Regions from separate parts of the Photobacterium sp. DA100 genome, predicted to be linked through region 2. Evidence: predicted binding sites of a transcription regulator. Region 2 holds the regulator's gene; each other region holds the start of a gene.
What was found. Region 2 encodes CRP, which controls carbon source genes, mostly activating them, when cyclic AMP is high. Its sites were predicted from a motif close to TGTGANNNNNNTCACA; they were not measured.
Positions count from the first base shown of each region.

Region 1: the regulator CRP is predicted to act here: its motif matches at 1,784-1,799, upstream of typA (translational GTPase TypA).
Region 3: the regulator CRP is predicted to act here: its motif matches at 1,525-1,540, upstream of PTW35_RS06250 (ROK family protein).

Region 1 is NZ_CP119423.1:3,729,683-3,740,375, forward strand. It holds gene typA (translational GTPase TypA) at 1-1,683, opposite strand, end outside; gene glnA (glutamate--ammonia ligase) at 2,168-3,577, shown strand; gene PTW35_RS17035 (DUF4124 domain-containing protein) at 3,701-4,264, shown strand; gene glnL (nitrogen regulation protein NR(II)) at 4,385-5,434, shown strand; gene glnG (nitrogen regulation protein NR(I)) at 5,445-6,860, shown strand; gene PTW35_RS17050 (hypothetical protein) at 7,085-7,213, shown strand; gene hemN (oxygen-independent coproporphyrinogen III oxidase) at 7,303-8,676, opposite strand; gene PTW35_RS17060 (DUF2489 domain-containing protein) at 8,827-9,303, opposite strand; gene yihI (Der GTPase-activating protein YihI) at 9,316-9,852, opposite strand; gene PTW35_RS17070 (class I SAM-dependent methyltransferase) at 9,852-10,493, opposite strand; gene PTW35_RS17075 (hypothetical protein) at 10,692-10,693, opposite strand, start outside.
Region 2 is NZ_CP119423.1:223,297-233,989, reverse strand. It holds gene PTW35_RS01140 (rubrerythrin family protein) at 1-312, shown strand, start outside; gene PTW35_RS01135 (heterodisulfide reductase-related iron-sulfur binding cluster) at 377-1,705, shown strand; gene PTW35_RS01130 (DUF3501 family protein) at 1,729-2,307, shown strand; gene PTW35_RS01125 (OsmC family protein) at 2,318-2,725, opposite strand; gene crp (cAMP-activated global transcriptional regulator CRP) at 2,996-3,628, shown strand; gene PTW35_RS01115 (hypothetical protein) at 3,816-4,004, shown strand; gene PTW35_RS01110 (DUF1338 domain-containing protein) at 4,098-4,895, opposite strand; gene astD (succinylglutamate-semialdehyde dehydrogenase) at 4,940-6,397, opposite strand; gene astA (arginine N-succinyltransferase) at 6,409-7,419, opposite strand; gene PTW35_RS01095 (aspartate aminotransferase family protein) at 7,530-8,744, opposite strand; gene PTW35_RS01090 (aminodeoxychorismate/anthranilate synthase component II) at 9,149-9,724, opposite strand; gene trpS (tryptophan--tRNA ligase) at 9,846-10,693, opposite strand, start outside.
Region 3 is NZ_CP119423.1:1,281,970-1,292,662, forward strand. It holds gene PTW35_RS06240 (hydrogenase expression protein HypA) at 1-521, opposite strand, end outside; gene queE (7-carboxy-7-deazaguanine synthase QueE) at 698-1,366, opposite strand; gene PTW35_RS06250 (ROK family protein) at 1,631-2,845, shown strand; gene PTW35_RS06255 (LON peptidase substrate-binding domain-containing protein) at 2,926-3,492, opposite strand; gene bioA (adenosylmethionine--8-amino-7-oxononanoate transaminase) at 3,613-4,893, opposite strand; gene bioB (biotin synthase BioB) at 5,033-6,085, shown strand; gene bioF (8-amino-7-oxononanoate synthase) at 6,072-7,232, shown strand; gene bioC (malonyl-ACP O-methyltransferase BioC) at 7,222-8,046, shown strand; gene bioD (dethiobiotin synthase) at 8,039-8,719, shown strand; gene PTW35_RS06285 (hypothetical protein) at 8,810-9,481, opposite strand; gene PTW35_RS06290 (hypothetical protein) at 9,633-9,794, opposite strand; gene htpX (protease HtpX) at 10,171-10,693, shown strand, end outside.

The sequences.
Region 1 (10,693 bases), 370 kb from region 2:
CAGCACCTGCGCGTCATCGGTACCAGATGCACGAACGTTAGTTAGCTGCTTACCTTTCAGGGCGTTAACCGTCAGGTCGTTGTCACGGCTGTGAATACCGATGATCATACCTTCGTACACTTCTACACCGTGACCGATGAACAGGCGACCACGCTCCTGCAGGTTAAACAGGGCGTTAGTCAGGGCTTTACCCGCTGCGTTAGCAATCAACACACCATTGTTACGCTGACCGATGGTACCGCCTTTGTGTGGGCCGTAGTGGTCAAACGTGTGGTACATCAGGCCAGAACCAGAAGTCAAGGTCATGAACTCAGTCTGGAAACCGATCAGGCCACGAGAAGGCATCATGAAGTCCATGCGCACACGGCCTTTGCCATCTGGAGACATGTCAGTCAGCTCACCCTTACGCAGGCCGATGTTCTCCATGATACCGCCCTGGTGCTCTTCCTGGACATCGATAGTCACGGTTTCGAACGGTTCCATCAGCTGATCATCTTCTTCTTTGATGATAACTTCAGGACGAGATACCGCTAGCTCGAAGCCTTCACGACGCATGTTTTCGATCAGGATAGACAGGTGAAGTTCACCACGGCCAGAGACGCGGAACTTGTCCGGGTCTTCAGTTTCTTCAACGCGCAGGGCAACGTTGTGTACCAATTCTTTCTGCAGGCGCTCAAGGATGTTACGTGAAGTGACGTACTTACCTTCTTTACCAGCGAACGGAGAAGTGTTTACCTGGAACGTCATGGTTACTGTTGGCTCGTCAACAGACAAAGCAGGTAGCGCTTCAACCGCGTTCACGTCACAGATAGTATCAGAGATCTTTAGCTCACCCAGACCGGTGATTGCGATGATGTCGCCGGCAGTCGCCTGCTCAACTTCGTGACGCTCAAGGCCAAGGTAGCCAAGGATCGTGCCAACTTTACCGTTGCGGGTTTTGCCGTCTGCACCGATAACAGTCACTTGCTGGTTCGGCTTCACGCTACCACGGGTAACACGGCCTACACCGATAACACCCACGTATGAGCTGTAGTCAAGCTGAGAAATCTGCATCTGCAGGGCACCGTCAACATCAACGTCAGGTGCAGCAACGTTGTCAACGATAGCCTGGAACAATGGTTCCATGTCATCGCCAGTCTCGCCTTCTTCCAGCGTTGCCCAGCCGTTAAGTGCTGATGCGTAAACAACCTGGAAGTCCAGCTGCTCGTCGGTCGCACCCAGGTTGTCGAACAGGTCGAAGACCTGATCCATCACCCAGTCAGGACGCGCGCCCGGACGGTCGATCTTGTTGATAACCACGATTGGCTTCAGGCCGTGGGCAAACGCCTTCTGGGTTACGAAGCGCGTCTGAGGCATTGGGCCGTCAACGGCATCAACGATCAGCAGTACAGAGTCAACCATCGACATGATACGCTCTACTTCACCACCGAAGTCGGCGTGTCCCGGGGTATCTACGATGTTGATGCGGTAATCATTCCAGTTAATCGCTGTGTTCTTGGCAAGAATGGTAATACCACGTTCTTTTTCGATGTCGTTGGAATCCATTACGCGTTCTTCAACTTCACCGCGAGACTCTAACGTGCCAGACTGCTGAAGCAGTTTGTCAACCAGGGTGGTTTTACCGTGGTCAACGTGCGCAATAATTGCGATATTTCTTAATTTATCGATCTGTGGATTAGACATGGATTCACATTCACTCAGAACATGCAGCGACCGGATGGCGCTACTTGGTTAAAAAAACGGCTCATAATCTAACAGATTTTACGCCAAAACCCACGTAATATGTGATTTATATCACCGCCTTTTTTATCTCCCCCGCTCTCACCGTGCGTTTTTCCGCATACCTAGCGAGTAAAGTACTAGCCCAACCGGCTTGCTGCCGTGCTTTTTCCCTCTCCGCCGATTGACAATATGCCGCGGTGGGCTAATGTAGATACGCGCACCAGAAAGGGGAATACGCCCCACCACGCACCATAATGGTGCAAGCATTCCCCAAAAAGGTGCAGTTGATGGATAAATTCAGCCCGGAATACCGACTAAGTGCGCTATTTTGGGGCTTTTAAAAGTTGGCACGGTTCTCGCAATGTACTTGGGCAATAGAGCAGAACACGCTCATTCCTAATTTGTTGCGGCTAGTTGCCCAACCTAACACCGGAGGTTACTCAAGATGTCAGTAGAAAACGTACTTGCGCTGATCCAGGAAAACGAAGTTAAGTTTGTTGACCTACGCTTTACCGATACCAAGGGTAAAGAGCAGCACATCTCTATCCCTGCCCACCAGATCGATGCTGACTTCTTCGAAGAAGGCAAGATGTTCGACGGCTCTTCTGTTGCTGGTTGGAAAGGTATCAACGAATCAGATATGGTGATGATGCCAGATGCAGCGAGCGCGGTACTAGACCCGTTCACCGAAGATGCAACCCTGAACATCCGCTGTGACATCCTAGAGCCTGCTACAATGCAAGGCTACGACCGTGACCCACGATCTATTGCCAAGCGTGCGGAAGATTTCATGCGCTCAACCGGCATTGCCGACACAGTACTAGTCGGCCCTGAGCCAGAGTTCTTCCTATTCGACGACGTGAAGTTCGCGACAGACATGTCAGGCTCTTTCTTCAAGATCGACGACGTAGAAGCAGCCTGGAACACAGGCTCTGACTTCGAAGGCGGTAACAAAGGCCACCGTCCAGGCGTTAAAGGCGGTTACTTCCCAGTCGCTCCGGTTGACTCATCACAGGACATCCGTTCTGCCATGTGTCTCATCATGGAAGAGATGGGCCTGGTCGTTGAAGCCCACCACCACGAAGTTGCGACGGCGGGCCAGAACGAAATCGCTACCCGCTTCAACACGCTAACAACCAAAGCCGACGAAATCCAAATCTACAAGTACGTGGTGCACAACGTCGCTCACGCATTTGGCAAAACAGCCACCTTCATGCCTAAGCCACTGGTTGGCGACAACGGCTCAGGTATGCACGTCCACCAGTCACTGGCGAAAGACGGTGTTAACCTGTTTGCAGGCGACAAGTACGGCGGCCTGTCTGAAACTGCGCTTTACTACATCGGCGGTATCATCAAGCACGCTCGCGCAATCAACGCATTTGCCAACCCAGCTACCAACTCATACAAGCGTCTGGTACCGGGCTTCGAAGCGCCGGTTATGCTAGCTTACTCTGCACGTAACCGCTCTGCTTCTATCCGTATCCCAGTGGTACCAAGCCCGAAAGCACGCCGTATCGAAGTTCGCTTCGGTGATCCAGCGGCAAACCCATACCTGGCTTTCGCAGCCATGCTAATGGCTGGCCTTGACGGTATCCAGAACAAGATCCACCCGGGCGAAGCCATGGACAAAGATCTGTACGACCTACCAGCAGAAGAAGCCGCTGAAATCCCAACAGTTGCTGAATCACTACAGGGCGCACTACAGGCACTAAGCGACGACCGTGAGTTCCTAACTGCCGGTGGCGTATTCTCTGACGATTTCATCGATTCTTACATCGCTCTGAAATCCCAGGATGTCGAGAAAGTGAACATGACGACTCACCCGCTTGAATTCGAACTGTACTACTCAGTTTAAGTAACTGATATATAAGTCGATACAATTGATTTAGGCCAGCTTCACAAGCTGGCCTTTTTGATCTTGCCCCCCTCCCGGAGGCTGCTAACAATAACCGCAACACCCACAACCCAATAGCACACCATGTACTGGATCCCGCATGTACTCGCGGCTTTTTTAGCGGCTTTGGCCACGCTCCCGCCCACCACGTCAGCCTCCCAGATCTATACCTGGCAAGATGAAGACGGCACCACCCACTTTTCCGATAAGCCTCACCCCGGAGCCTCGGCGCTCTACATCCAGCCACCGGAAGTCTCATCTCCTCCGCTGCCGAGCACAATCGATGCCGTGCCGAAAACCGCTCCCTCGCCCAGCGACGCAGCCCTACCGCTACCAAGCATCGCGCTCACCAGTCCGGCGGATCAGCAAACCCTGCGCGATAACCAGGGCCACATCATGGTAGCCGCGGTCGCTAACCGTAAACTCAACCAAGGCCATAGCGCCCAGTTGCGTCTTGATGGTGAACCATACGGCCGTCCGCAGACCCAACTGACCTGGCCCCTCACCAACATTGATCGCGGCAGCCATACCCTGCAGGTCGATTTGCTCAAACACGGCAAGGTTATTGCATCATCAGAAGAAATTACTGTCTTCTTGCACCGTGCCCGTATCAACCAACGCCCGGCACCGCACCCAGTGCCCAAATAACAGGCGTTCGCCATTTTTTCGTTCACGATACCAGACAGACAGGCTACACTTGATTGCACCAATATGGTGCATTTGCAGTTCAATGCACCATGATGAATTGCACCAACAAGGATGGTAATTGTGACGGCTGACTTTTCTTCCCTGATCCTGGACAACCAAGTCACGGCAATCGTGTTGCTCGATGAGTCGCTGACCATACGCTACGTCAACCCGGCCGCTGAGCAGCTGTTGTCGTTCAGCAAGCGCCGGCTCAACAACACCCGCTTCCCGGATCTGCTCCAGCATACCTCGCTGGATTTAACCCTGATCCCGGAAACGCTACAAAGTGGGCAAGGACTGGCCGACAGCGACGTGACATTTGTCATCGACGGCCGTCACCACACACTGGAGCTCAATGCCAGCCCGCTGTCGTGGCAGCGCGAGCTGTTGATTCTGCTAGAGCTCAAGCCGATTGACCAGCAGCGCCGGATCAGCCAGGAGCTCAGCCAGCACGCCCAGCAGCAAGCCGCCAGGGAGTTGGTCCGCGGGCTGGCCCATGAAATCAAGAACCCACTTGGCGGCCTGCGCGGCGCCGCCCAGCTGCTGGAGAAAACCCTGCCCGACCCCAGCTATACCGAATACACCCAGATGATCATCGAGCAGGCCGATCGGCTGCGCAACCTGGTCGACCGCCTGCTCGGGCCGCAGCGTCCCGGCAGCCGCCAGAAAGACAACATCCATGTGGTCCTGGAGAAAGTCCGCCAGTTGATCAGTATCGACTGCGGCGAGAATATCCAGCTGCACCGCGACTACGATCCCAGCCTGCCCGACTTCACCATGGATGCCGAGCAGCTGGAGCAGGCCATCCTCAATATTGTCAGCAATGCCTCACTGGCCCTCAAGCAACACGGCGGCGGCAATATCACCCTCAAGACCCGCACCGCCCACCAGGCGCTGATCCACGGCAAACGCTATCGGGTGGCCGCCAAGATCGACATTATCGACGATGGCCCCGGGATCCCGAGTGACATTCAGGACACCTTGTTCTACCCCATGGTCACCGGGCGCGAGGGCGGCACTGGGCTAGGGTTGTCCATTGCACAGAACCTGGTCGACCAGCACCAAGGCAAGATAGAAGTCGTGAGCTGGCCGGGCCATACCAAATTCACCTTGTATTTACCGATTATGTAGAGGATTCACCATGAGCAAAGGACTAATTTGGGTCGTTGATGACGACAGCTCAATCCGCTGGGTACTGGAGCGGACCCTCAATGCAGCCGGACTGAAATGTGAAACCTTCGCCAATGCCGACAGCGTGGTCGAAGCCCTGGAGCGCAGCGTACCCGACGTACTGGTCTCCGATATCCGCATGCCGGGGATGGATGGTTTTTCGTTGCTCAAGGTGCTACAGACCGATTACCCCACCCTGCCGGTCATCATCATGACCGCCCATTCCGATCTCGATGCCGCGGTGAACGCCTACCAGGAAGGGGCCTTCGAATACCTACCCAAGCCATTCGATATCGATGAGGCCGTAAGCCTGGTCGAGCGTGCCGTCACCCACAGCCAGGAGCAGAAGCGCCAGCAGCAGCCGGAGACGATAGAAAAGAATGCGCCGGAGATCATCGGCGAGGCACCCGCAATGCAGGAGGTGTTCCGAGCCATCGGCCGTCTGTCCCGCTCTTCGATATCGGTACTGATCAACGGTGAGTCCGGTACCGGTAAAGAACTGGTTGCCCATGCGCTGCACCGTCACAGCCCACGCAGCCACAAGGAGTTCATTGCCCTCAATATGGCGGCAATTCCCAAAGACCTGATCGAATCGGAGCTGTTTGGCCACGAAAAAGGCGCCTTTACCGGTGCCAACAATGTCCGCCAGGGCCGTTTCGAACAGGCCAACGGCGGTACCCTGTTCCTTGATGAAATCGGTGATATGCCGCTGGATATCCAGACCCGCTTGCTGAGGGTACTGGCCGACGGCCAGTTCTACCGCGTCGGCGGCCACTCGCCGGTCAATGTCGATGTCCGGATCATTGCCGCCACCCACCAGAACCTCGAGCGGTTGGTCGCCGACGGGGATTTCCGCGAAGATCTGTTCCACCGCCTCAACGTGATCCGGGTCCACCTGCCTGCGCTCAAAGACCGCCGCCAGGACATTCCGCAACTGACCCGCCACTTTCTCAAGCGCGCTTCCGATGAGCTGGGGGTCGAGGTCAAAACCCTCCACCCGGATACCGAGGAGGCCCTGACGACGCTGGACTGGCCGGGCAATGTCCGCCAGCTGGAAAACACTTGTCGTTGGCTCACCGTCATGGCCAGCGGCAAGGAAATCCTGCCGGCCGACTTGCCGCCGGAGCTGATTGCCCCGAGCCAGCCGGAAGCCGGCGAGGGTGGCCACCAGCATTGGCACCATGCATTGGAAAAATGGGCCTTCGACAACTTGCGCCAGGGCCATCAGAACCTGCTTGGCGAAGCATTACCGGAGTTTGAGAAAATTCTGCTGGAAGCGGCGCTAGAGCACACCCACGGCCATAAACAGGAAGCGGCCCGTCTGCTGGGCTGGGGACGCAACACCCTGACCCGCAAGCTCAAAGAGCTCAACGTCGTGACAGATTAACGCTTGCCTTTATGGAGCGGTAAGGAAACGCCCCCGCAGGCAGCAGCAGGGGGACTTTCCACATCGACAAGCGCAAAGCAAATTAATCGCTATCACTGGCCATTTTTTGACCTACCCCCATTCCATCTTCGCTCGTTTTGCGTACAATACCCCCCGGCTGCAGCCTCCCCTGAAGCCGACCACACAACGCAACATAACACCAAGAACACAGTGGGAACCCCACCATGCTGGAAAGTATCGTTTCATTCAGCGTGGCAATGCCTGCCGTCAGCGAAATCGCAGCCAATGGCCCAGGCCATTTCGCTGCCGGGATCCTGGCACTGATTGCCGCGGTGAACATGTTTAACGGCTGATCCCTCAGCTCAGCCGATACCAAAAAGCCCCCGAACCATTGCGGCTCGAGGGCTTTTTGTTTATCTGCGCGATACAACCATCGGAGGGGTTAAATCACCCGAGAGAACTGCTGCTGACGGGCGCGGTGGCGCAGGTACTTATCAAAGCTCATACAGATATTGCGGATCAGCAAGCGGCCCTTCGGCACGACATCAATCGCGGTATCGCTCACCTCAACCAGCCCGTCGTTAATGAAGGTCTGCAGCAACTCGATATCTTCGGCAAAATAGCTATCGAACTCGATACCAAACTGCTGCTCAATCGCGGTTTTATCCAAATGGAAGTTACAGATCAAAGACTTGATCACCTCGCGGCGCAGCAGGTCATCGCCGTCCAGCGAAACCCCTTTCCACAGCGCTTCGCGCTTTTCGCCGACGCTGGCGTAGTATTGCTTCAGCTCTTTCTGGTTCTGGGCATAGCAATCACCAATCATCGAAATCGCCGATACCCCCAGCCCCAGCAGATCACAGTCCCCCTGGGTGGTATAGCCCTGGAAGTTGCGGTGCAAGATCCCTTCGCGCTGGGCAACAGCCAGTTCATCTTCCGGCAAGGCAAAATGATCCATTCCAATAAACTGGTAGCCGGCGCCGGTCAGAGTGGCGATGGTCTGCTGCAAAATGGTCAGCTTCTCATTGGCCTGCGGTAGATCCGCCTCCTTGATCTTGCGCTGGGCAGCAAACAGCTTCGGCATATGGGCATAGTTGAAAATAGACAGGCGACCCGGGCGCATGGTCAGCACCTGCTCCAGCGTCTGGGCAAACAATTCAGGGGTCTGCTTTGGCAGCCCGTAGATCAAATCCAGGTTGGTCGAACGGAAACCCAGCTCGCGGGCGCGTTCAGCCATGGCGAAAATAAAGGCTTCGTCCTGCTCTCGGTTAACCAACTTCTGAACTTCTTTGTTGAAGTCCTGTACCCCGATACTCAGGCGGTTGAACCCCTCGCTCCGCAGGTGGTCAAGCATATCTAACTCAATTTCGCGCGGATCAACCTCGATACTGATCTCGGCATCGGGCGCAAAGGTAAACTGCTCGCGCAGCAATCCCATCAGGCGGCTCACCTGCGGCTTGGTCAGGAACGTCGGCGTACCACCACCCCAGTGCAGCTGGCTGACAGTTCGCTCGCCCAGCAGCGCCGCACGCTGGCGGATCTCCTGCTCCAGCGCATCAAGGTACTGATCGGCCTTGTGCTGGTGGCGGGTGATAATTTTGTTACAGCCACAGTAGTAGCACAGCTTGTGGCAGAACGGGATATGAACATACAAAGACAGGTTGCGCTCAGGATACTGGGCACACGCCATGTCAAATTCCGCGGGCGTGAACGCTTCGTGAAACTCCAACGCCGTCGGGTAAGAGGTATAGCGCGGCCCCGAATAGTTATATTTTTCGATTAGGGCCTGATCCCAAATAATCTGCTCATTTGACATGACTTACTTCCACTAAATTAGAGGGGAGAAAATATTGGCCGTCCAGTGTGACACAACTTGGTTAAGATGTAGATAGGAGTTAACTAAACTGCCAAGCCGATCAATTTTCCCCTGCCTCTGAGTATAGACAGGGGAAAACAGCAACCGGTATCAAGCGGCTGGCTTGGCCGCCAAGATCAAGTCCAACTCAGACTTGATGGTGTCCAGCAGGCGGGCTTCGGCCTTCATCCTGACCAAATCCAGCTGCATCCGCTCTTTTTTGGCCAGGGTCTTGCGCTGCTCACCGCGAGGCATGTCCTTCACCACCTGATATAGCTCGTGCATCGCCGGGTACTGGCTGGCAAAGTCAACCTGATGATCGCCCTGCAGGACCTCCATCAGTTTGTACAGGCGGATGGCAATTTCTGACATATCGCACTCATCCTGCTTGCCAGCTTCGGCGATGATCAAGACGCTTTCCATGATGTTGGCATTGCGCTGCTTGATCCCTTCTTCCTGCTGGCGCTGGGCGCGGGCAAGAAACGCCTTGTGGCGCTGGGTCTGCTGGTAAAGTTTATACAACAAATAGCCGGCATAGCTTGCCAGTACCGCAACAATCAGGCCGGCCAGTCCTAGCCACAATGTCATATCCTGCAAGGCTTACTCCTTGTCGAAATCGTCGTAGTCCATGTTTTCGAACTGATCGAGCAAATCGTCATCGGAACGAGGACCGCGAGTCGCTACCTCTTCCATCTCCGGCTCGTCTTCGTCCAGCAAACCTAGCTGGTTCATCAGCTGCTCGATACGGTCCAGCTTCTGGTCAACTTGCTTCTGCAGGCCTGCGCCCAGTTTCTCACCGGCCTCAAGGCGATCAAGCAGTATCATTAGCTGGGCATCATTTTCCAGCATCTGCAGCTCCTGCTCGGCGCTCATGCGACGCTGCTGCTTGGTCATCGGCTTCTTCGGCTCGACAATCAATGGGATCGCTTTCTTGCTGCCATGGCGTGGATCTTTACGCTGGGCGGCTTTGCGGGCATCTTCTGGCGTTACCACTGAGTGGCGGCTACCAGATTTCAGGCCTTTGCGCTTACGATCTTTCTTACGCTGCAGACCATCAAGGTCGTGCTGGGTGCGGGTCTTTACGGTGACTACCTGATCGGACATCCCGGTAGTACGGCTTCTTTTCTTACGGGTCATTACTGGGTTTTCCTCAGCAAAATTACATCATTCCCGACAAATTCCACCGCCAGGCCATCTCGTTGGGCCAGATAGTGGAATGTTTCGCGGCTAAAAAAGCTCACGTGGGTCGGATCGTTCTTGTAATGCCATTGCGCAAAGGCATCTGCATCTCGTGCCAGTTTGGTCATCAGGCCCAGCCAACCACCGGGCTTTACCATACCAACCAGCTGCCCCCACTCCTTCGCAGGCGTATAAAAGTGTTCGATTGCTTCCGTACAGGTCACAAAGTCATATTGCGTCTCCAACACGGCAGGCTCATCGGCAAAATACGGATCATAGACCGCCATCTTGTGACCGGCTTCCGCCAGCATCAGCGACAGGGTCGGGCCGGGGCCGCAACCAAAATCCAAACCGCAGAGCGGCGCACTGCCGAGACGTTCCATCAGCGGCTCAGCCAACCGGGCGAGAAAACGCCGGTAGCCCAAGTCTTCCGGGTTATTCTCATGCAAATCATAGTGTGCTTTCTCTTCTTGCGGCGACAATCTCGACTCGGGATCAGCAAAAATCAATGCACACTCCCCACAGCGGATGTAGTGTCGGCGCCGATCTTCAAAAAACGGCGCAGTGCTTCGGCTCTGGCACAACGGACATGGGGCCATCTTTGCTCTCCTGTTAACTTTACCGCACAGGGCATTGCCGCGGCGCTCAATGAAGCCGGGTATCATAGCAGATCTGATGGAGAAATGTGCACTACTAAGGTTGGCGAGGCAAGTGGCGGAAAAGAAAAAAGCGACAGGTCGGGTAACCTGTCGCTCTGTGGGGTCGCCATTGCTGGCTATATCCTGTCTAGTCTGTCCTT
Region 2 (10,693 bases):
GGCTACAACGATGTCGCAGCCGTCTTTCGTTCCACGGCCGAAGGGGAAACCGGTCATGCCCATGGCCACCTTGAGTACCTCGAAGAGGTCGGTGACCCGGCTACCGGCTTGCCTATGGGCGATACCGGCAATAACCTCAAAGCCGCCATTGCTGGCGAAACCCACGAATACACCGACATGTACCCGGGCATGGCCGCCAAAGCCCGCGAGGAAGGCTTCGATGAAATTGCCGACTGGTTCGAGACCCTCGCTAAGGCCGAGCGAAGCCACGCCAACCGCTTCCAGAAAGCCCTAGACCAGCTCGACGACTGAGTCCGCCTATGGCAGCACCTGAAGCAGGAGCCGTGCCTTCTGCTTCCCTACCGGGAACCATGCCATGAAAAACAAAAAAGAGGGCGGGATAGAAGCCCCGACCCGCCATGCCATCGACTGGCAAAGTGAAGACTTTTACGACACCGATGCCCTTAACCAAGAGCTGGGGCGGGTATTTGATATCTGCCACGGGTGCCGCCGCTGCGTCAACCTATGCCACGCTTTCCCGACCCTATTCGATTTGATCGATGAGTCATCCACCCTGGAAGTTGACGGCGTCGACCCAGCAGACTTTAGCAAGGTGAGCGACCAGTGCTATCTCTGCGATATGTGCTACATGACCAAATGCCCGTATGTTCCGCCTCATGAGTGGAATGTCGACTTTCCCCACCTGATGCTACGCGCCAAGGCGAACCACTTCAAGCACCATGGTGCCAGCCTCCGTGACAAGATCTTGTCGAGCACTGACGCCGTCGGCAAAGCCGCGACCCTTCCCGTCATCGACAAAACCGTCAACGCCCTCAACAACAATGTGCATTTCCGGGGAGTACTGCACAAAGCCGGGGTGCACAAGGACGCCCCGGTCCCGGCTTACCACAGCCGAACCCTGCGCAAATCCGTCCCCAACGTGCCGTCGGCGATTGCCCCCCAGCCCGCCAACGGGACAACCGGCAAGATCGCCCTGTTCGCCACCTGCTATGGCAACTACAACAGCCCCGCCGTCGGCACCGACTTCTTCAAAGTCTTCGAGCATAACGGTATCGCCATCGAGCTGGTAAAATCCGAGCAGTGCTGCGGAATGCCCAAAATGGAGCTGGGAGATCTCGAAAGTGTCCGCCAGGCCAAGGAACGCAATATCCCGGTGCTGCTGGGCATGGTTGAGCAAGGCTTCGACCTTACCGCCCCCATCCCCTCGTGCGTACTGATGTTCAAACAGGAGCTGCCGCTGTTGTTTCCGGATGACCCGGACGTGCTAAGGGTGCGGGACGCCTTCTTCGACCCTTTTGAATATCTGTCGCTCCGCCACAAGGCCGGCTTGCTCAACACCGACTTTCCGCATCCCCTGGGAGACATCGGCTACCAAGTCGCCTGCCACCAGCGGGTGCAGAATATCGGCATGAAAACCGAAGAGATCCTCAAGTTGGTTCCCGGCACGACCCTGCATACCCAGCCGCGCTGCTCCGGCCACGACGGTACTTACGCGGTCAAGGTCGAGAGCCATGAGCTCGCCGTTAAAATTGGCCGCCCGGTGGTCCGCAAACTCGAGCTGCATCCGCTGGATCATTTCACCAGCGACTGCCCGATGGCAGCCACCCACCTGGCCAATTTGGCCAGCAATATCGAGCAGGCCGAGCATCCCATTACCTTACTGCGCAAAGCCTATGGGCTATGACCTTCAACCAACAAGGAGCTCCCATGACCCTTTCCGCTTCCGACCTAATGTCCCTCGAGGTATATGCCCGCCAACGGCCTGAGTTCCGGCAGCGGGTAATGGCCCATAAACAGCCACGGCGCATCGCGATCGGCCCCGATGTAAAGCTCTATTTCGAAGACAGGCTGACCATCCAGTACCAGATCCAGGAAATGCTGCGCGTTGAGCGGATCTTCGAGCCCGAAGGGATCGCCGACGAACTTGCGGCCTACAATCCGCTGATCCCCGACGGCAGTAATTGGAAGGCTACGATGATGATCGAGTACCCGGCGCCGGAGGAGCGCAAACGCCAGCTGCAGCGGCTGGTCGGTATTGAACGGAAAACGTGGATCCAAGTCAATGGCGGGGAGCGAGTAAGTCCTATATGCGACGAGGACCTAGCCCGGGAAGACCGGAACAAAACATCCAGCGTCCACTTCTTGCGCTTTGAGCTGAGCCAGTCAGACATCAGCCTGCTCAAGCAGGGGGCCCATGTGAAAATGGGGATCGACCATCCCCACTACCGGGCCGTCACCGAGCTGACCGCCGAGCAGCGACTGGCGCTGCTCGCCGATCTCGACTAATGCCGCTAGATCAAAGCTGCTCCAGCACTTCGTATGAATGGGTCATCTCGACCCCTTCACCCAACATCAGGCATACCGAGCAGTATTTTTCCAACGAGTCTGCTACCGTCTTGGCCACAACCGCTTCATCCAAGTTTTCACCAGTGACGACGAAATGCAAATTGGCCGTGGTAAAAATGCGCGGGGCCTGCTCGCGTCGTACCGAGGAGATCTGCGCTTCGCAGCCGGTAATTTTCTGCCCCGCCGACTTAAGACCATCAACCACATCCACCGAGCTACACCCGCCTGCAGCCATCAATACCAACTCCATCGGACTCGGTGCTTTTTCGCCACCGTTACCGTCCATAACTACGCTGTGGCCAGAATTTGACTGTCCTAGAAAGGTCATATTTTCGACCCATTTCACTCGTGATTGCATTGCTTTCTCCTTACAACTTTTAGGGGCTTTGGGCACTATCTAGCAACTGTGTGATCATGTGCACACTTATGACTACAAAATGGCCTTTTCAGATAGATCAATATCAAGAAAAGCGCGCCGAAAAAAGATAAAATCTGAACTAATTATTCACGTGAGCTTGCAGCCCAGCGGTTGACTGAATATCCTAAACGACGAGCTAATTATGATTAGGCCCAGCCTCATTTTGAAGGACGTCGTTGTTGGGCAACAAACGCAGAGGAAGTTAGTAATATGGTTCCAGGTAAACCTCAAACAGATCCAACTCTAGAGTGGTTTCTTTCCCATTGCCACATTCATAAATACCCATCAAAGAGTACTTTGATCCACGCGGGTGAAAAAGCAGAGACGCTCTACTACATCGTCAAAGGTTCTGTTGCGGTCCTGATCAAGGATGAAGAAGGTAAGGAAATGATCCTGTCTTACCTAAACCAAGGTGACTTCATCGGTGAATTAGGCCTATTCGAAGAAGGCCAAGAGCGTACCGCTTGGGTTCGTGCCAAGACCCCTTGTGAAGTAGCAGAAATTTCGTTCAAGAAATTCCGCCAGCTTATCCAGGTTAACCCGGATATCCTAATGCGCCTATCGGCACAGATGGCAAGCCGCCTTCAGGTGACGAGCCAGAAAGTAGGTGACTTGGCATTCTTGGATGTTACCGGCCGTATCGCACAGACACTATTGAACCTGGCCAAACAGCCAGACGCAATGACGCACCCAGACGGTATGCAGATCAAGATCACCCGTCAGGAAATCGGCCAGATTGTTGGCTGTTCCCGCGAGACGGTGGGCCGCATCTTGAAGATGCTGGAAGAGCAGAACCTGATCTCAGCCCACGGTAAGACCATCGTTGTTTACGGTACGCGCTAAGCAGCCCGTTTGAACAAGCAGATAGCCAAAAGCCGCATCATGCGGCTTTTTTTATTGCCTCTCGCCCGCCCCTTTCATACTTACACAGCATTACTGTCTAGCGCATCACTGTTTTTATGCTTGTATCTACACCGCTTAATGCTACATTGTGCATATCAACCCTCATCACCTGTAATGGAATACCGGTATGGACATCGAACGCTTTTCACCACACAGCTCCCACCACTTGCACCGCGGGATCATTTCGCCGCTTCCTGATACCATCGAAATGACCGGTTTCAGTGACAGCCGCCACTACCTCGAGCAGCACGAGAGGGTGAAGCGCCACTCGCCTGGAGCTCACTTGGGCTATCCGCTCGACAGTTTCAAGCATTAGTACAACGCATAGAACTGAGCCTGTGACAGCAAGTGGCCACAGGCTCTTGGGCTTGGGACTTTTACGCTACCCGCTGCAGCGAGGGCTGCGACGTTAACCTGCGTCGGTACTTTCGAAGATCTTGTCAGCCGACGCCTCGACAAAGCCGGTATACAGCTCGCCGTCTTCCTTCGGATAACGCTTGGCAAACTCATAGAAGCCACCGGGGATGGTATACACACCATCGGTAAAGCCGACCTCTACCCTATCAGCCATGGTCGATGACTGCTCCAGCATCACCTCGGGACTGCCCTTGACCTCACCGCCCGAACTATTGATTTCGAAACCGTTATGGCGCAGTAGGTGATTGACCTCGGCCACCTCGGTAAACTGCTCGAGCTGGTTGAGGCTGACAGTAAAGTGATTGGCCCCGAAACCATGGGCGGCCAGCCAGCCGGCATATTCGCTCTCTGCCGCCAGCAACTCATAGGTCGCGTAGTCCAGATCCCACAATCGGCCACCATACAAAAAGGCCGGATCGTGCATGGCCTGCTCGGGAACCTGATCAACCAGATCCCTGACCGTTTGCTGCAGCAAGGAGCTAAACTGGCCGACCATCAGCTCGCTGATAAACACTTTGGGTGCCAGTGGATTGGGGTGCTCAAAGTGCTCGGCGTACAGCTTCTTGGCCTCGAAGTGATAACGGCCACACGGCTTGTAGCCAAGCGCGATAAACGGTGCCGCCAGCCGGTCAAGACCGACCTTCGGCAAGTTGAATGTCCGCAGCGCAATATGGTCGTTGAGCAGCGGCTCCTCCTCGGTCAGCAGATCGTGAACCTGGGCAGCCGAGGGGCACAGGCGCTGGATGTAATCCTGCCATAACTGTTCAAATAGTTGCTCTACCCTTTCCATGTGCTCGCTATCCTCTTTGGCTAGTGAATGATTGTCGATGGCCCTCAAAGCATGATCCCCGGTGAAAGCTGGGCTGGTAGCTCCGGCTGCTCACCTTCCATCGAGGCCATCGGGTACGCACAGTAGTCTGCCGCGTAATACGCACTCGGCCGCAAGTTGCCAGACGCTCCCGGCCCACCGAATGGCGCATCGCCGCTGGCCCCGGTCAACTGGCGGTTGCGATTGACGATCCCGGCCCGGATATGCTCGATAAAGTACTGCCACTCGCTGTCATCGGTCGACACCAGGCCTGCCGACAGGCCGTAGCGGGTGTCATTGGCCTTCTCCACCGCCTCCTCCAGATCGCGGTAGCGGGCAACCTGCAGCAATGGGCCAAAATATTCTTCATCCGGCAGCTCAGCGATTTGGCTAACCTCAATGATTCCCGGGGTGACAATCGCCCCCTGGCCACGGGCCGCCGGCAGCAGCGAGACGCCGCCCATCTCGACCAGTCGCGACTGGGCCTGGATGATATTGTCGGCGGCCTGGACCGAGACTTGCGCCCCCATGAACGGGGCTGGCTCGTCAAACTGGCCGCCCACCCGGATTTGCCGGGTCAGCTCAATCAAACGGGCCAAAATGCGATCGCCTTCCGTGCCGTGCGGCAGATAGAGCCGGCGGGCACAGGTACAACGTTGGCCGGCACTGATAAAGGCAGACTGAATAATAGTGTAGACAGTGGCATCCAGCTCGCCAAAGTGACGGGAGATCACCATCGGGTTGTTGCCGCCCATCTCGAGCGCCAACATCTTACCCGGCTGGCCGGCAAACTGACGGTGCAGCAAGTGGCCGGTATTGGCACTGCCGGTAAAGAGCAGGCCATCAATCCCTTTCGAGCCAGCCAGGGCTTCCCCGGTTTCTCGGGCCCCCTGCACCAAGTTGATAACCCCGTCCGGTAACCCGGCCTGCTGCCATAGCTTCATGGTCTCTTCCGCGACCTTCGGCGTCAGATCCGAGGGTTTGAACACCACGGTATTGCCCGCCAGTAACGCTGGCACAATATGGCCGTTAGGCAAATGCCCCGGGAAATTATACGGCCCGAACACCGCCATCACCCCCAACGGGCGGTGGCGAAGCACGGCCTGGGTACCCGCAACCTCTTTCTGCTTCTCGCCGGTACGTTCATGGTAGGCGCGCAGCGATATCGCAATCTTGCCGACCATGGCCCCGGCTTCGGTGCGGGTCTCCCACAGCGGCTTACCGGTTTCCTCGGCAATCACCACCGCAATGGCCTCGCTATGGGCTTTGACCAGCTCGGCAAACCGTTCGACTATCGCCTGGCGCTCGGCCAACGGTGTGTGGCGCCAGCCCACCAGGGCTGCCCTCGCGGCAGACACAGCCTGCTCGACCTGCTCAGCCGTTGCGGTCTGGCCCTGCCACACCACTTCACCGGTATAGGGATTGAGCGACTGCATCGCCTGCCCTTCGCCGGCGAGCCAGCGACCTGCAATCCATTGAGTCATGATGTTCTCCTTTACTGGGCGATCAGGCGCACCTGATCCCCTTGTTTAACGTCCAACGCCCTGGCTGCCTCTGGGCTCAGCAGCGCGGTGCCATCCAGTACATCGACCTTGTCGACCACCGCTCGGAAATGGGTAAATGAGGTATTGCTGACAATGCAATCGGTCTGCCCGGCCGGTTGGCCGATCTCGACCCGGCATACTTGCGAGTGACGGACCGACTCGATATTTCTGACATCGCACTCGACGGTCGGACCGGCATCGAAAATATCGACATAGCCGCGGCAGGTGAACCCCTCATTCTCCAGCAAACGCAGTGCCGGGCGGGTCTTCTCGTGTACTTCTCCGATCACCGCCTGGGCTTCAGGGCTGAGCAAGTTGACGTAAATAGGCAGCTTCGGCATCAGGTCGGCGATAAAACCCTTCTTGCCGATACCAGTCAGGTAGTCAGCCAGGGTGAAGTCAATCGAGAAGAAATGCTCTTTGAGCCATTCCCAGAACGGGGAATGGCCGTCTTCATCCGATACCCCGCGCATTTCGGCAATGACGGTGCTGTCAAAGCGCTCGGGGTGCTGCGCCATCATCAGGAAACGGCATTTAGACAGCAGCCGGCCATTGAGGCCTTGCCGCCACTCCGGACGCAGGAACAGGGTACAAAGCTCACTTACGCCGGTGTAGTCATTGCCAAAGGTCAGCACCTTGACCACGTTGTGGACATTGAGGCGGCGGGACGAGTGCACTACGGTACTCAAGTGGTAGGTATAGAACGGATTATCCAACCCAATGGCGGCTTCGATCGCCGTCGTCCCAGCAATTTCCCCGGTCTCGGTATCTTCCGCCACCATCAGGTAACCTTCCGAACCCGGCAGGGTCACCGCCTTGGCAAAGCTCTCTTCAGAGTGTTGAATCCGGTTGGCGAGGATTTCCTCGTTAACCGGTAGCGAGGTGAAACCATGGCCCGACTCTTCCGCGCACTGTAGTAGTGCCGGCAGATCCGCGGCAGTAATAGGACGTATAACCAGCATCGAACTCCCTCCTGATGCAAGCTGCAGCAACGCTGCCAATGAATGAGAATACCGGCACAGGGCCGGAGGCAGCGGCCAAGCTCCTGCCAGCCGCAACCAGTTGACTAAACTTATGAATAGATTTTGGCGATGGCACGCTCGAGCCGGGCCATGCCCTCGTCGATATCGGCTTTGTCAATCACCAGAGACGGGGTGAAGCGCACGACATTAGCCCCGGCGACCAGCACCATCAGCCCTTCTTCACCGGCAGCAACAAGAATATCTCTTGCCCGGCCCTGCCACTCCTCGTTGAGTGCCGCGCCCAGCAGCAAGCCCTTGCCGCGGATTTCGGCAAACACCGGATACTTGGCATTGATTGCTGCAAGGGCTTCGCGGAACCATTGCTCACGCTGCTTGACCCCAGCCAGCACTTCCGGCTTGGTCACTTCACTGACCACCGCCTCGGCCACTGCACAAGCCAACGGGTTACCACCGTATGTCGACCCATGGGTACCGACTTTAAGGTGCGCTGCCAACGCGGTTGTGGTCAGCATGGCACCGATAGGGAAACCGCCGCCAAGGGATTTGGCAGTACTGAGGATATCCGGCGTCACTCCCAGCCCCTGGTAGGCATAGAAATCCCCTGTCCGGCCATTGCCAGTCTGCACCTCGTCGAAGATCAGCAGGGCATTGTGCTTGTTACACAGCTCGCGGACCCCCTGCACAAATTCCGGCGTCGGCGACACAATACCGCCCTCGCCCTGCAGCGGCTCCATCATCACCGCACAGGTCCGCTCCGACATGTGCTCGGCCAGGCTGGCCAGATCGTTATAGGCAAGGTGGGTGACCGCGCCCGGCTTGGGCCCGAAGCCATCGGAATACGCTTCCTGGCCACCGACAGTCACAGTGAAAAAGGTCCGGCCGTGGAAACCTTGCTTGAAGGAGATAATCTCGGACTTCTCCGGACCAAATTTATCCGCCGCATAACGGCGCGCCAACTTCAGCGCAGCCTCATTGGCCTCGGCCCCGGAGTTGGCAAAAAAGACTTTCTCGGCAAAGCTGTGTTCGGTGAGCAGCTTAGCCAACCGCAGTGCCGGCTCGTTGGTCATGACATTGCTGAGATGCCAGATCTTCTCGGCCTGCGCCTTGAGCGCATCCACCATCACCGGGTGACAATGCCCCAAACAGCTCACCGCGATGCCGCCGGCAAAATCAATATACTCCCGCCCGTCTTGGTCCCACACCCGAGCACCCTGACCCTTGACCGGGATCATCTGCATCGGTGCGTAGCACGGCACCATTACTTCATCGAACACCTGACGATCGACGCTATACTCCTTTGCCATTATCGTTTCCTTCTCTCGTTTTTGCCCTAAGCATAGTATTTACATTTTATTAACCAATTCCAATAGCAGAATATTTTTTTATTCCCCACCAGTGACCGGTTAATTACCTACAAAATACATATTTATGCGGGGTTGCGGAAAACTTATTAAGCCCAGATCACAAAAAGGTGTTTTTCCTGCAAGGAAATAAAATCATTCCCCGCCCCGGAGCTGCATAATTTTTCCGTGCCAAAAAATGCAAAAAAGCTAAGCAAATGTTAAGAAAGGTGACAAGGATCGCGTCCTTGGGACAGCCGTGAAGACGGATTCCACGAATTTTGGTGCAGAGATGAACGAGGGGGGGGACAAAAAGTGGGGCACAAACGGGGCATGGCAGCATTTCCTGCTGCCAGCGGCTGACACACTCAACGGCGAAGGAAATTCGCCAGCAGCTGATGGCCCTGCTCGGTCAGGACACTTTCCGGGTGGAACTGGACCCCTTCGATCGGCAGCGTTTTATGGCGGATCCCCATGATTTCATCGCGCACGCCGTCTTTTTCCGTCCACGCCGTGACTTCAAAGCAATCAGGCAACGTCTCAGCCTTGACCACCAGCGAATGATAGCGGGTCACGGTGAGCGGGTTATTCAGCCCGGCAAACACGCTGCGGTCGGTATGGATAACCGGGGAGGTCTTGCCGTGCATCACCTGGCGGGCGCGGACGACGTCGCCACCAAACACCTGGGCAATGGACTGATGGCCGAGGCAAACCCCGAGGATTGGCAGCTTGCCAGCAAAGTGGCGGATAGCCGCCAGCGAGATCCCCGCTTCATTCGGGGTACAGGGGCCCGGCGAGATCACCAGGTGGGACGGGGCCAGCGCCTCGATGCCCGCAATATCGATGTCATCATTACGTACCACCTTCACCTCGGCCCCCAGCTCACAGAAATACTGGTACAGGTTGTAGGTAAACGAGTCGTAGTTATCGATCATCAATAGCATGGGTACTTCTGCTCCCTGGAAAATACAGCGGCCTATTGTGCAGCAGGACAGCAAAAAGGCAAGCATAGACGAAAAAAAACCGGCCAGAGGCCGGTTTTCGGTGTTTAGCGCTGCGCTGGCATTATGGGCGAGCCACAAAACCTACTGCTGCATACGCTTTCTTAAGCGTTTCAGCTGCGCGGGCAGACGCCTTCTCGGCACCGGCTTTCATCACTTCGTCAAGGAAGGCACGGTCAGCGCGGATACGGTGGTATTCCGACTGGATAGGCTCGAGCATCGCCACAATCGCTTCACCGACGTCTTTCTTGAACGGACCGTACATCTCAACGCCCTGGTACTGCGCTTCGATTTCAGCAAACGTCTTGCCGGTTGCTGCCGAGTACAGCCCCATCAGGTTGGAGATCCCGGCTTTGTTCTCGATATCGTGGGCGATACGCGGTGGTGTTTCGGTATCGGTCTGGGCCTTGTTGATCTTCTTGATGATCGCCTTCGGCTCTTCCAGCAGGGTGATCACGTTCTTGCGGTTATCATCCGACTTCGACATCTTCTTGGTCGCATCCTGCAGGCTCATCACGCGTGCGTTTACCGTCGGGATGTATGGCTCAGGCACCTGGAAGATCGCTTCGCCATCGCCGTAGATGTTGTTGAAGCGGGTTGCGATATCGCGTGCCAGCTCAAGGTGCTGCTTCTGATCGCTACCCACGGGTACCTGGTGGGCACCGTATAGCAAGATATCGGCCGCCATCAGTACCGGGTAGCCGAACAGGCCAACGTTCACATCGTTGGCGTGGCGCTGCGACTTGTCCTTGAACTGGGTCATGCGGCTCAGCTCACCCATTTGGGTGTAGCAGTTCAGCAACCAGCCAAGCTGGGCATGCTCAGGCACGTGCGACTGAACAAACAGGGTGCTCTTCTTTGGATCTACACCAACAGCCAAGCAAATCGCCAGCGCGTCCAGCGTCGCTTCGT
Region 3 (10,693 bases), 1.1 Mb from region 2:
CCCCAGCTTTCATCGGCGACAACACGCTGGGCAAGGGCATAGAAGGTGAGCGATGACTCAAGAGAAATGGCTAGGCGCTCAGCGGCCAGCGGTGTCATAAGCAAACCGGTGGGCAGGCTCTCGCCCAGGGTGTACTCGGGAACTCCGTCCAGATCAACCAGCAAGACGGCATTGATCCGCGCCCGGGTGCCCGCATCTAGGACATAGTTGCCATCTCCTTTGGCCTCAAGCCGGGTGATATCGATAGATTCAAAAATTTTCCCTTTGTCGTCCAGCCAGACAGCCGCGAAATTCTGTTCGGTAAGATGTTTAACTGCATTGGCATAGGCTGGGCTGATCAAAGAGAAACCTTGATTGGCGGCAAGAACCATACCGTCGGGTGCATCGACAGAAACCGTGAAGGTGGTTGAAACGGGCACGGGCGTGCCTGCAACGGGCTCGGCGGGCTTACCGCTGTCTCCACAGGCAGCAAGCAGCAGGCTACTGATAGCCAGCAGGGTATATCCCAGGTAACTGCGCATAATAATTTCCCCAATAGGTCACTGGATCATGAATCTTTATTGGTATTAGTTTCTGCTCAGTATAGATAGGGCAAAAAGATGCAAAGTTAAGAAAGGAGATGTGTCTCGGAGATAGAGCGGCTGTCCTGAAAGTAAGACAGCCGAATAAGGTAGCCTGTCACCTCGATGTCAAGCGACTACGCGATAGCGAGGTATTTGTGGGTCTGGATAGACAGGCGCCAGTTGCGCTTGATGCAGGTTTCGATACACAGCTCGGTCGCCCTCGGCTTTTGGCTGATTGGCTGCAGGGCGATATTGACGTTGGCCTTGAGCTGTTTTCCCGCGATCAGCTCATCAAGCTGTTCGATATCTTTTTGGGTACCGACGGGATGCTTGATCTCATCGGCACGTTCCAGCGCACTTGCAAGCACAGGAAGCTTGGCCTTCATGTTGATTTTGGGTGAAACCGTGACCCAGGTGTTATCCGTTGCCAGCACCTCAGACGTACCACTGGTTTCGATCTGGCAGTTAAAGCCCGCTTGCTCAAGAGCGGTAGTAAGCGGCAGCAAATCGTAGATACAAGGCTCGCCGCCGGTGATCACGACGTGTTTGGCGGTGTACTGCTGCTGGGCAAGTAAATTAACGATGCCGTGTGCATCTAGCTCGGTCCAGAGCGGGGAGTCACCGGTCTTTGCCATGACGTCTTCGATAGAGCCGTGATCCTGAGGTTCAGCACTCCAAGTTTGTTTGGTATCGCACCAGGCACAGCCCACAGGGCAGATTTGGAGCCTGACAAAAATGGCAGGTACACCGGTAAATACACCTTCACCTTGGATTGTTTCAAAGACTTCGTTAATTTTGTACACCGTTAACCTCATGGTGGGGGGATTTTGCGACCGGTGATTATCGCAAAATTGCATGGAGCTGTCTTTATGTCGGTTAATTTTTGTAGTTAAAAAAAAGGCAATAGTTTTGCGGTACAATGAGAGCTAGGGCAAAAATTGCTTTGTTTTTCATGATTCATCGTGACCCTTGTCACGGACTTAACATTATCGACTTCACAATTAGTTCGCAAAGTAAAAAAATTCAATTTGTATTAAATGATGACAGATTTTACCGGGAGTTTAGGCATGTATGTCGCTCAGCCAGGTCACATAGACCATATCAAAAGAAACAATGCCGGCAGCGTGTACAAGCTTATTGACTTGTTTGGGCCAATCTCCCGCATTGAGCTATCCAAACGTAGCCAGCTAGCCCCTGCGAGTATTACCAAAATTACCCGTGAGCTCATTGATGCCCACCTGATCAAAGAAACCGCGATTCAGGAATCTTCCAGCCGGGGCCGTCCTGCCGTTGGGTTGGTGCCTGCCAACGAGGGTTGGCAATTTCTGTCTATCCGACTGGGGCGGGGTTACCTAACCATCGCTTTGCACGAGCTGGGCGGGGATATCCTGGTGGAAGAGCGTCAGGATATCGATGTTCTGCACCAAGATGAAGTACTGAAAAAGCTGATCACCGAGATCCACACTTTCTTTGCCAATCATGTCGGTGAACTAGATAGGATCACGGCTATTGCCGTGTCACTGCCGGGATTGGTAAATTCCGATGCCGGTATGGTTATCCAGATGCCCCATTACGATGTACACAACCTGGAACTCGGGCCTGCAATCCATGAGGCAACTGGGCTGCCGGTATTTATCGGTAATGATACCCGCTCTTGGGCACTGGCCGAAAAACTGTTCGGTAACTCCCGCGATGTGGCTAATTCCATTTTGGTGTCTATCCACCACGGCGTCGGTGCCGGTATCGTGCTTGATAATGTTGTGCTGCAAGGGCGGATCGGTAACGTCGGTGAACTGGGCCATATCCAGATCAAACCCTACGGCAAACGCTGCTTCTGCGGCAACCACGGTTGCCTTGAAACGGTAGCCAGTGTGAAGGCTGTTATCGAGCAGGTTGATCAGAGGCTGCGGGAAGGCCATCCCTCGTCGCTTCATGGCAAGACGTTGACGATAGAGCGGATTTGTGAGGCGGCGATGGCTGGCGATACATTGGCCAGGCAGGTGATTGTTGAGCTGGGCCACCATTTGGGCCAAGCCATTGCAATCATGGTTAACCTGTTCAATCCCGAGAAGGTCTTGATCGGTGGTGAATTCAACCGTGCGAAAGATATTTTGTATCCGGCGATCATGGATTGTGTCCGCAGTCAGTCGCTACCGGTGTACAACCGGGATCTGGTCATTGAGCAGAGCTCTTTCTATACCCAGGCGACAATGCCGGGTGCTGCTCTGGTGAAGCAAGCAATGTATGATGGCCATTTGTTGATGAAACTGATTGAGGGTTGACTGACTTTGTTGCCGAGTTAGGTCAATATGCCTTTGTAAAAATTCACATCCACAGACATATGGTTGCCTAAATTGTCACATTAACTGTCACTTTTCAGCTGTTCGTCAATGACATTGTGCAGAAAAGAGAGGGCTGCACGGTGATCATTGCGGCTCATGAACCATTGCTTCTGGTTGGTTTCCAGGGGCAACAGCTCCAGCCATCGCTGACATACCCAAGTCATGTCATTGTAATCGGGGAGGGGATAATTCTCGGCATGTTCGGGATATTCGTCGAACAGGGCTTTTAGGCTATTGGAAATATCTCGATCGACAAACTTGATTTGGCTTGGGGTCCAATTAGAGATCGGGGTGACATCGCCAAACCGTAAGCCATCTTCTTCTTGCCAATGTTTATTGATCAGGAATTTTTCAACGCCTTTGATGGTAATGCCCAGCAGCCCATCAGGGAGCTTTTCGAAATCCGTGATGATTACCCGGGTACCGAAATGGCACAGCGTGGCTTCATCTTTCATGCAGAGGCCGAAGCCGTTACCGTCCCCCATAGCCAGTTTGACTAAACGGGTATAGCGTGGTTCGAAAATACGCAGTTTACTTATCCCACCTGGCAGCAGGTATATCTGTAACGGAAATAGTGGTAATTGCATAGTATTAGCCTTACTGACGTTATTCATTATATAAATACGGGCCAACCTGAAGTTGGGTTTGCTATAACGTTCAGGAAAAGTATAAGCAGACAATCTTTAGAAGTTGTCTGCTTTTCGATACTACTTAAGTGCTAACATGATGGCGGAAGTGAGCTGGCTAAGTTGTTGTTGATTAATGATAAATGGAGGCATTATGTAGACAAGTGTGCCAAATGGGCGAATCCATACCCCACTGTCTACAAAAGTTTCCTGAATACTGGCCATCTCAACGGGCTCATGGAGCTCGACCACGCCGATGGCCCCCAGCCAGCGAACGGCTTTGACCTTGTCGAGTGCTTCAATCTCAGGAAGTGACTCAGCTAATTGTTTTTCAATGGCTTTTACTTGATGCAGCCAATTGCCTTGGGCGAGGATATCCAAGCTCGCATTGGCGACCGCACAGGCCAGCGGATTGCCCATGAAGGTCGGGCCGTGCATAAAGCACCCCGCATCTCCGCCACATACCGTATTTGCGACATGGCTGCTGGTAAGGGTGGCCGAAAGGGTCATGTACCCCCCCGTCAGCGCCTTGCCGACACACATAATATCAGGACTGATACCGGCATGTTCGCAGGCAAATAATTTTCCGGTGCGGCCAAAACCGGTCGCTATCTCATCGGCAATGAGCAAAATACCGTATTCGTCGCACAGCTGTCGCACCCGCTTGAGGAAGGTCGGGTGATAGATACGCATCCCCCCCGCTCCTTGCACGATAGGCTCGATAATTACTGCGGCAACGTTGCGGTGCTGCTGCTCGAGCTGGTGGCGGAAATCATCAATATCCGACTCTTGCCAAGGCTCAAAGAAGCCTCCCTCCGGCGACTGGGCGAAGATATGCTCAGGCAGGAACCCCTTGTACAGGCTGTGCATCGAGTTGTCGGGGTCGGTGACCGACATGGCGGCAAAGGTGTCGCCATGATAGCCATGTTTGACCGTGAGAAATTTTGCCCGCGGCTCGCCTCTGGCATGCCAGTACTGCAGCGCCATTTTCAGTGCCACTTCCACTGCGACGGAACCTGAGTCGGCGAGAAAAACATGCTGCAGGGGGGGCGGTGTGATAGCGACCAGCTTGCGGCAGAGCTCGACAGCGGGCTGATGGGTAATGCCGCCGAACATCACATGTGACATTTTATCGAGCTGGGCTTTAGCCGCTTCGGTTAAGGCCGGATGGTTGTAGCCATGGATCGTCGACCACCACGACGACATGCCATCAATGATTTCCCTGCCGTCCTCAAGTTGCAAATAGACCCCGTTGGCACTGACTACCGGGTAACACGGGAGTGGGTTCAGGGTTGAGGTATAGGGGTGCCAGACATGCTGCTGGTCAAATTCCAAATCGACCGTATTGTTTGTTTTTTGCACAGTTGTAAACCTTGCTCCTTGTTGGTGGTTGACAGTCTACCGTCTCAAAGTAGACTAGCCAAGTAACAAGAAGCAATGAATGCATCATTCAGCAGCCCGTGTTTGTGCTGGCTGAAATCATAATAAGAGGTGATTACACGTGGAAGTACGTCACGACTGGACAGTCGAGGAAGTTCAAGCGCTATTTGACAAGCCATTTATGGATTTGGTGTTTGAGGCCCAGCAGGTACACCGCCAGTACCATGATCCCAATAAGGTACAGGTGAGCACCTTGCTTTCTATTAAAACAGGAGCCTGTCCGGAAGACTGCAAGTATTGCCCGCAAAGCGCGCACTACCGCACGGATGTGGATCGTGAGCGCCTGCTGGAAGTTGAGCGGGTGCTGGATGCGGCGCACAAGGCGAAGACCTCCGGCGCCACCCGTTTCTGTATGGGAGCGGCATGGAAAAACCCGAAAGAGCGCGATATGCCTTATCTGCTGGAGATGGTCCGCGGGGTGAAATCCATGGGGCTGGAAACCTGTATGACACTTGGCATGATCACTGGCGCGCAAGCCAATGAGCTGGCCGATGCTGGCTTGGACTACTACAACCACAACCTCGATACTTCACCGGAGTTCTACGGCAATATCATTACCACCCGTACTTACCAGGACCGCCTCGATACCCTGAGCCATGTCCGTGAGGCCGGCATGAAGATTTGCTCCGGTGGGATCATCGGCATGGGGGAAAGCTCTCGCGACCGAGCCGGATTGCTGGTTGAGTTGGCCAATCTGCCTACCCATCCGGAAAGTGTGCCTATCAATATGCTGGTTAAGGTAAAAGGGACCCCGTTGGAGTCTGTCGATGATGTCGATCCGTTCGACTTTATTCGTATTATCGCGGTAGCGCGGATCATCATGCCTAAATCGGCGGTGCGTCTATCGGCTGGCCGCGAAGATATGAATGAGCAAATGCAGGCGCTTTGCTTTATGGCCGGTGCCAACTCGGTGTTCTATGGTTGTAAGCTGCTGACCACGCCAAACCCGGGCGAAGATAAGGACATGCAGTTGTTCGCCAAACTGGGGATCAACCGCCAGGAGCAAGCAGCTAAGCCGGATGAAGTGCAGGCACAGGAGTTGTTGGGACAAGTGGCCGAGCGCGTTGCCGCACGACCAAGCAAGGATGAGCTGTTCTACGATGCATCGGTTTAAGCAACGGATCGCGTCGGCCCTTGAAGACAGACAGGAGCAAGGGCTTTATCGGACATTGAGCTGCCTGGGGCGCGGACAGAATATGTCAGTGCAGTTGCGGGAACAGTCATTGCTGAACTTTTCCAGCAACGACTATCTTGGTCTTGCGCAAGATCCAGAGCTAGTTGCCGCATGGCAGGAAGGGCTATCCCGTTATGGTGCCGGTAGCGGCGCCAGTCCGTTGGTGACAGGTTTTCACTCTCCGCATCAGTACTTGCAGTCGCAGCTTGCCGAATGGTTGGGCTACGATCAGGCGCTGTTGTTCAGCAGCGGTTTTGGTGCCAACCAAGCACTCTTGTTTGCCTTGCTGCAAAAGGGCGATTACCTGCTGCAAGACAAGCTCAATCACGCCTCGTTGGTTGAGGCGGGGATGCTGTCTCCGGCAACTATGCGGCGTTTTGCTCATAACGATCCCGCTTCATTATCCCGCCTGCTTTCGCGCATGCCCGATTGCTCCCCAAAGCTCGTTGTGACCGAGGGGGTTTTCAGCATGGACGGGGATCTTTCGCCGCTCGGTGATATAGCCGGTGTGTGCCAGCAGAGCGGCAGCATGTTGGTTGTCGATGATGCCCATGGCTGCGGGGTACTTGGTGAGTCTGGCCGCGGCAGCTGTGATCATGCCGGCATCAAGCCAGATATCCTGGTGGTGACCTTTGGCAAGGCATTTGGCCTGCAAGGGGCGGCGATACTGTGCAGTCAAGATGTTGCCGAATACCTGGTGCAGTTTGCCCGCCACTTTATTTATTCAACGGCAATGCCACCTGCGCAGGCCCATGCCCTGTCTACAGCATGTGACATGATCCAGCGACAAGGCTGGCGGCGGGGAAAACTGGTCGCGCTAGGGGAGTGTTTGGCTGGGCATTTGTCACCTGATGTTGAGATGGTGTCTACCCCAACTCCGATCAAGCCTTTGATGGTGGGTAGCAGTGAGCGGGCGGTTAGTTTCGCCGATAAGTTAAGACAGCGAGGGCTGTGGGTGAGTGCAATCCGCCCGCCGACGGTTCCCGCCAATGCCGCAAGGCTGCGGGTGACCCTGACGGCCGCTCATAAAGAAACGGAAGTACGCATGCTGGCGCAGGCAATCAACGAGGTATGGCATGAAGAATAATGCAGAGACAGCAGCCACTCTTTTGGCGGATGCCGTGGTGACCGACAAGCAAGCTATTGCCGACGCCTTCGGCAAGGCGGCGAAGCATTACGATCAATCGGCGGCATTTCAGCGCCAGGTCGGCCATCATTTATTGGCCAAACTCCCCTCGCTCAACGTCGCGGGTAGCCAGGTACTGGACCTCGGTTGTGGGACAGGCTATTTCAGCCAGCAACTACAACAAAGGGGAATGCAAGTCTGTGCCACCGATCTGTCCAGCAAGATGCTCGAGCAGGCCAGATTGCGTTGCGGTGAGCAAGTCAGATATGTAGAAGGTGATGCGGAGTGTCTGCCGTTGCCGGACAATCAGTTCGATTTTGCTTTCACCAGCCTGGCTCTGCAGTGGTGTGAAGATCTGTCGGTTCCGCTGCGAGAACTCCGGCGTGTCGTTAAGCCGGGTGGCCAAATTGTTTTTTCTACGTTGGCACAGGGCTCCCTGTATGAGCTTTGCCATGCATGGAAGCAGGTTGATCAATATCAACATGTAAACAAGTTTCTTTCGCAAAAGGCCATAAAACTTGCGCTGGCGCAAGCGGGGTGTACGGAGCTTGACCTAGAATTTCTGCCAATCACCATGTATTACCGCTCGGCAGTTGACCTTATGAAAGATTTGAAAGGTATAGGGGCAACACATATTCATCAGGGGCGAAAAGCAGGCTTGGCCGGTCGCAAGACCTTTAAGGCATTAGAGAGCGCTTATGATGAGTTTCGACATGAGGACAATCAGCTGCCGGCAACATACCAAGTCTGTTTTGGAGTAATTATTAATGACTAACGCTTTCTTTGTAACAGGTACAGATACTGAAGTAGGTAAAACTGTAGCCTCTCGCGCCATTCTTCATGCTGCAGCTAGCGCGAATATCAAGATGGCGGGTTATAAGCCGGTGGCGTCCGGTAGCGCACCGACAGCCAATGGTATGCGTAATTCTGATGCTTTGTATATCCAAGATGCATCTGTTGTCGAGTTGGAATATGACGAAGTCAATCCGTACGCATTTGAAGCGGCCATCTCTCCGCACTTGGCCGCCGAGCAGGAAGACCGAGTGATCGAGTTTGACGTGCTGTCGAAGGGGCTGGAACACCTCAAGCAAAAATCTGATGTTGTATTGGTTGAGGGGGCTGGCGGCTGGCGTGTACCTGTGTCTTGGAACGACTACCTTTCTTCTTGGGTTAAGCAGGAAAAACTGCCTGTTATCTTGGTTGTTGGTGTGAAGCTAGGTTGTCTGAGTCACGCCATACTAACAGCAGAAGCGATTCAGCATGATGGCTTGGAAGTGGTGGGTTGGGTTGCGAACCGCATCAATCCAGGCACCGAGAACTATGCCGACATCATTCGAATGCTGGAAGAAAACCTACCGGGGCAGAAGTTGGGCGAAATCCCTTATATGCCGGGTATCAAGAAGCGCAACCTAGCGGACTACATTGATCTGTCACCGCTTGGCCTATAATTGGCTGCTTGGTGTAGTGTGCACCAGGTGCTGAGAGATAAAAAAACCTGCCGTTAGGCAGGTTTTTTTTTGCAGACTGCGGTGTCGGTATTATTTTACCGAAGGCTTGCTGGCAGTACGTTTGAGGTTCGGCAGGCAATACCACGCGGCGGCGAACAGGATCAGGCTATAAGCCAGCAGCTCCACTCCTTCCTCGGCCAGGTTCTTAACGCCGCGCACGTAATGCTCTTGCATGATCCCTTGCCACAAACCACCCATGCCAAAGATGCGGGCGAAGACGAGTAGAGTGACCATGGCACCAAGCATCAAACTAAAACTGTTGTGCTTCATATAGTCCATGAGCGGCTCAACGGTGGTTTTGCGGTGCATGATAGCGTAGCCAATTGCCGCAGAGGCGAGCAGCCATGCCGGGTACTTCCAAAAGCCATGGACAACCTGATCGAGTACCGAGTCCATTTCACGGATAAACATCACCCCAAAAAAGGCTGAAACCAAGAGCGCGAAGCCGCGCTGATGTGGCTGGCGGATTGCCACCATGGCAAATAGACTGGATGCAATGAACAAGTAAGTTTCCTGCAACAATTCCGTCCAGGAGTTTTCACCAACACTGTTTTGAATATGCAGCACATCAAAATGGATGGTGAAAGCGGATAGGGCCATTAGCAGAGCAAGCAAAAAGAACAGCGATACGCTTTTGAAGAGCGGCTGGTAAATGGAGTTTGCTTGCGTTTGTTGCGAGGCGGTGGTCGTTGTCAGTGACATGGCGTACCTGCGTACTGTATAGGGTTGCAAAACAGTACAGTCTAACCAGGGCAGCTGAATCTCAACTGAATCGTGATCCGGATCACGCTATTAAGGAAAAAGCCTCTCTTTGCAGAGAGGCTCCAATGAATCTGATTAATAGCAAGCTCGCTTAGTTATTGCCAGCTAGGCCAATAAGTGCTTCTTGAGTTTCAGTAAGCTTCTTGTTATTTCCGTCTAACCCCAGCTCTTTACGCGCTTCTTCTGCAGACATACCAAGATGACAGCGTAGAATGTCAATTGCTACCTGGTAGTTTTCGTGATCAGCCATCATTCCTCCTTGATAATTGAATACCATGCACCATCACTAACTAAATACGACAATAGAATATATCAGTCGTAGATACAATAAGACTAAAGTCTAAACCTGTCTAGTCCTACCATTGCCCTAAGTTTCATAATGCTAGCAGTAGATCATATTCTGCGTTAAGCCCCAATTAAAGCTGTTTCTATTATCATCAAAAAGATTGTTTAATAGTATTTGATTGTTTAATAACAAAAATGAAACGTAACAATTTTTCACTTCCACTTGTTTTCTGTTTCAACGACCATACTATACATATCAATAACAAATGGATGATGCCTCAGTTGTACCAACAATGGGTAAGACTGGGGTAACAGCACCTTCTTTTCAGGAGAAAGAGTACTATATGAAGCGTATTGCATTGTTTTTGGCAACTAACCTAGCGGTATTGCTGGTCTTCAGTGTTGTCTTGAACGTCGTCTATGCGGTGACAGGCATGCAACCGGGGAGCCTTTCTGGACTACTGGTAATGGCTGCCTTGTTCGGTTTTGGTGGTTCGTTGATTTCATTGTTCATGTCGAAGTCAATGGCCCTGCGCTCTGTGGGCGGTATGGTTATCGAACACCCACGCAACGAGACCGAGCACTGGCTGATGGAAACCGTTGCCCGCCAGGCACAACAGTCTGGTATTGGTATGCCGACCGTCGCCATTTATGACTCGGGTGATATCAACGCATTTGCAACGGGGGCCAAGCGCGACGATTCACTGGTTGCGGTATCGACAGGCTTGCTGCACAGCATGACGCGTGACGAGGCCGAGGCAGTATTGGCCCACGAAGTGAGCCACATTGCCAATGGTGACATGGTGAACATGACTCTGATGCAGGGCGTGGTGAACACGTTCGTGATCTTCGTCTCTCGTTTGGTCG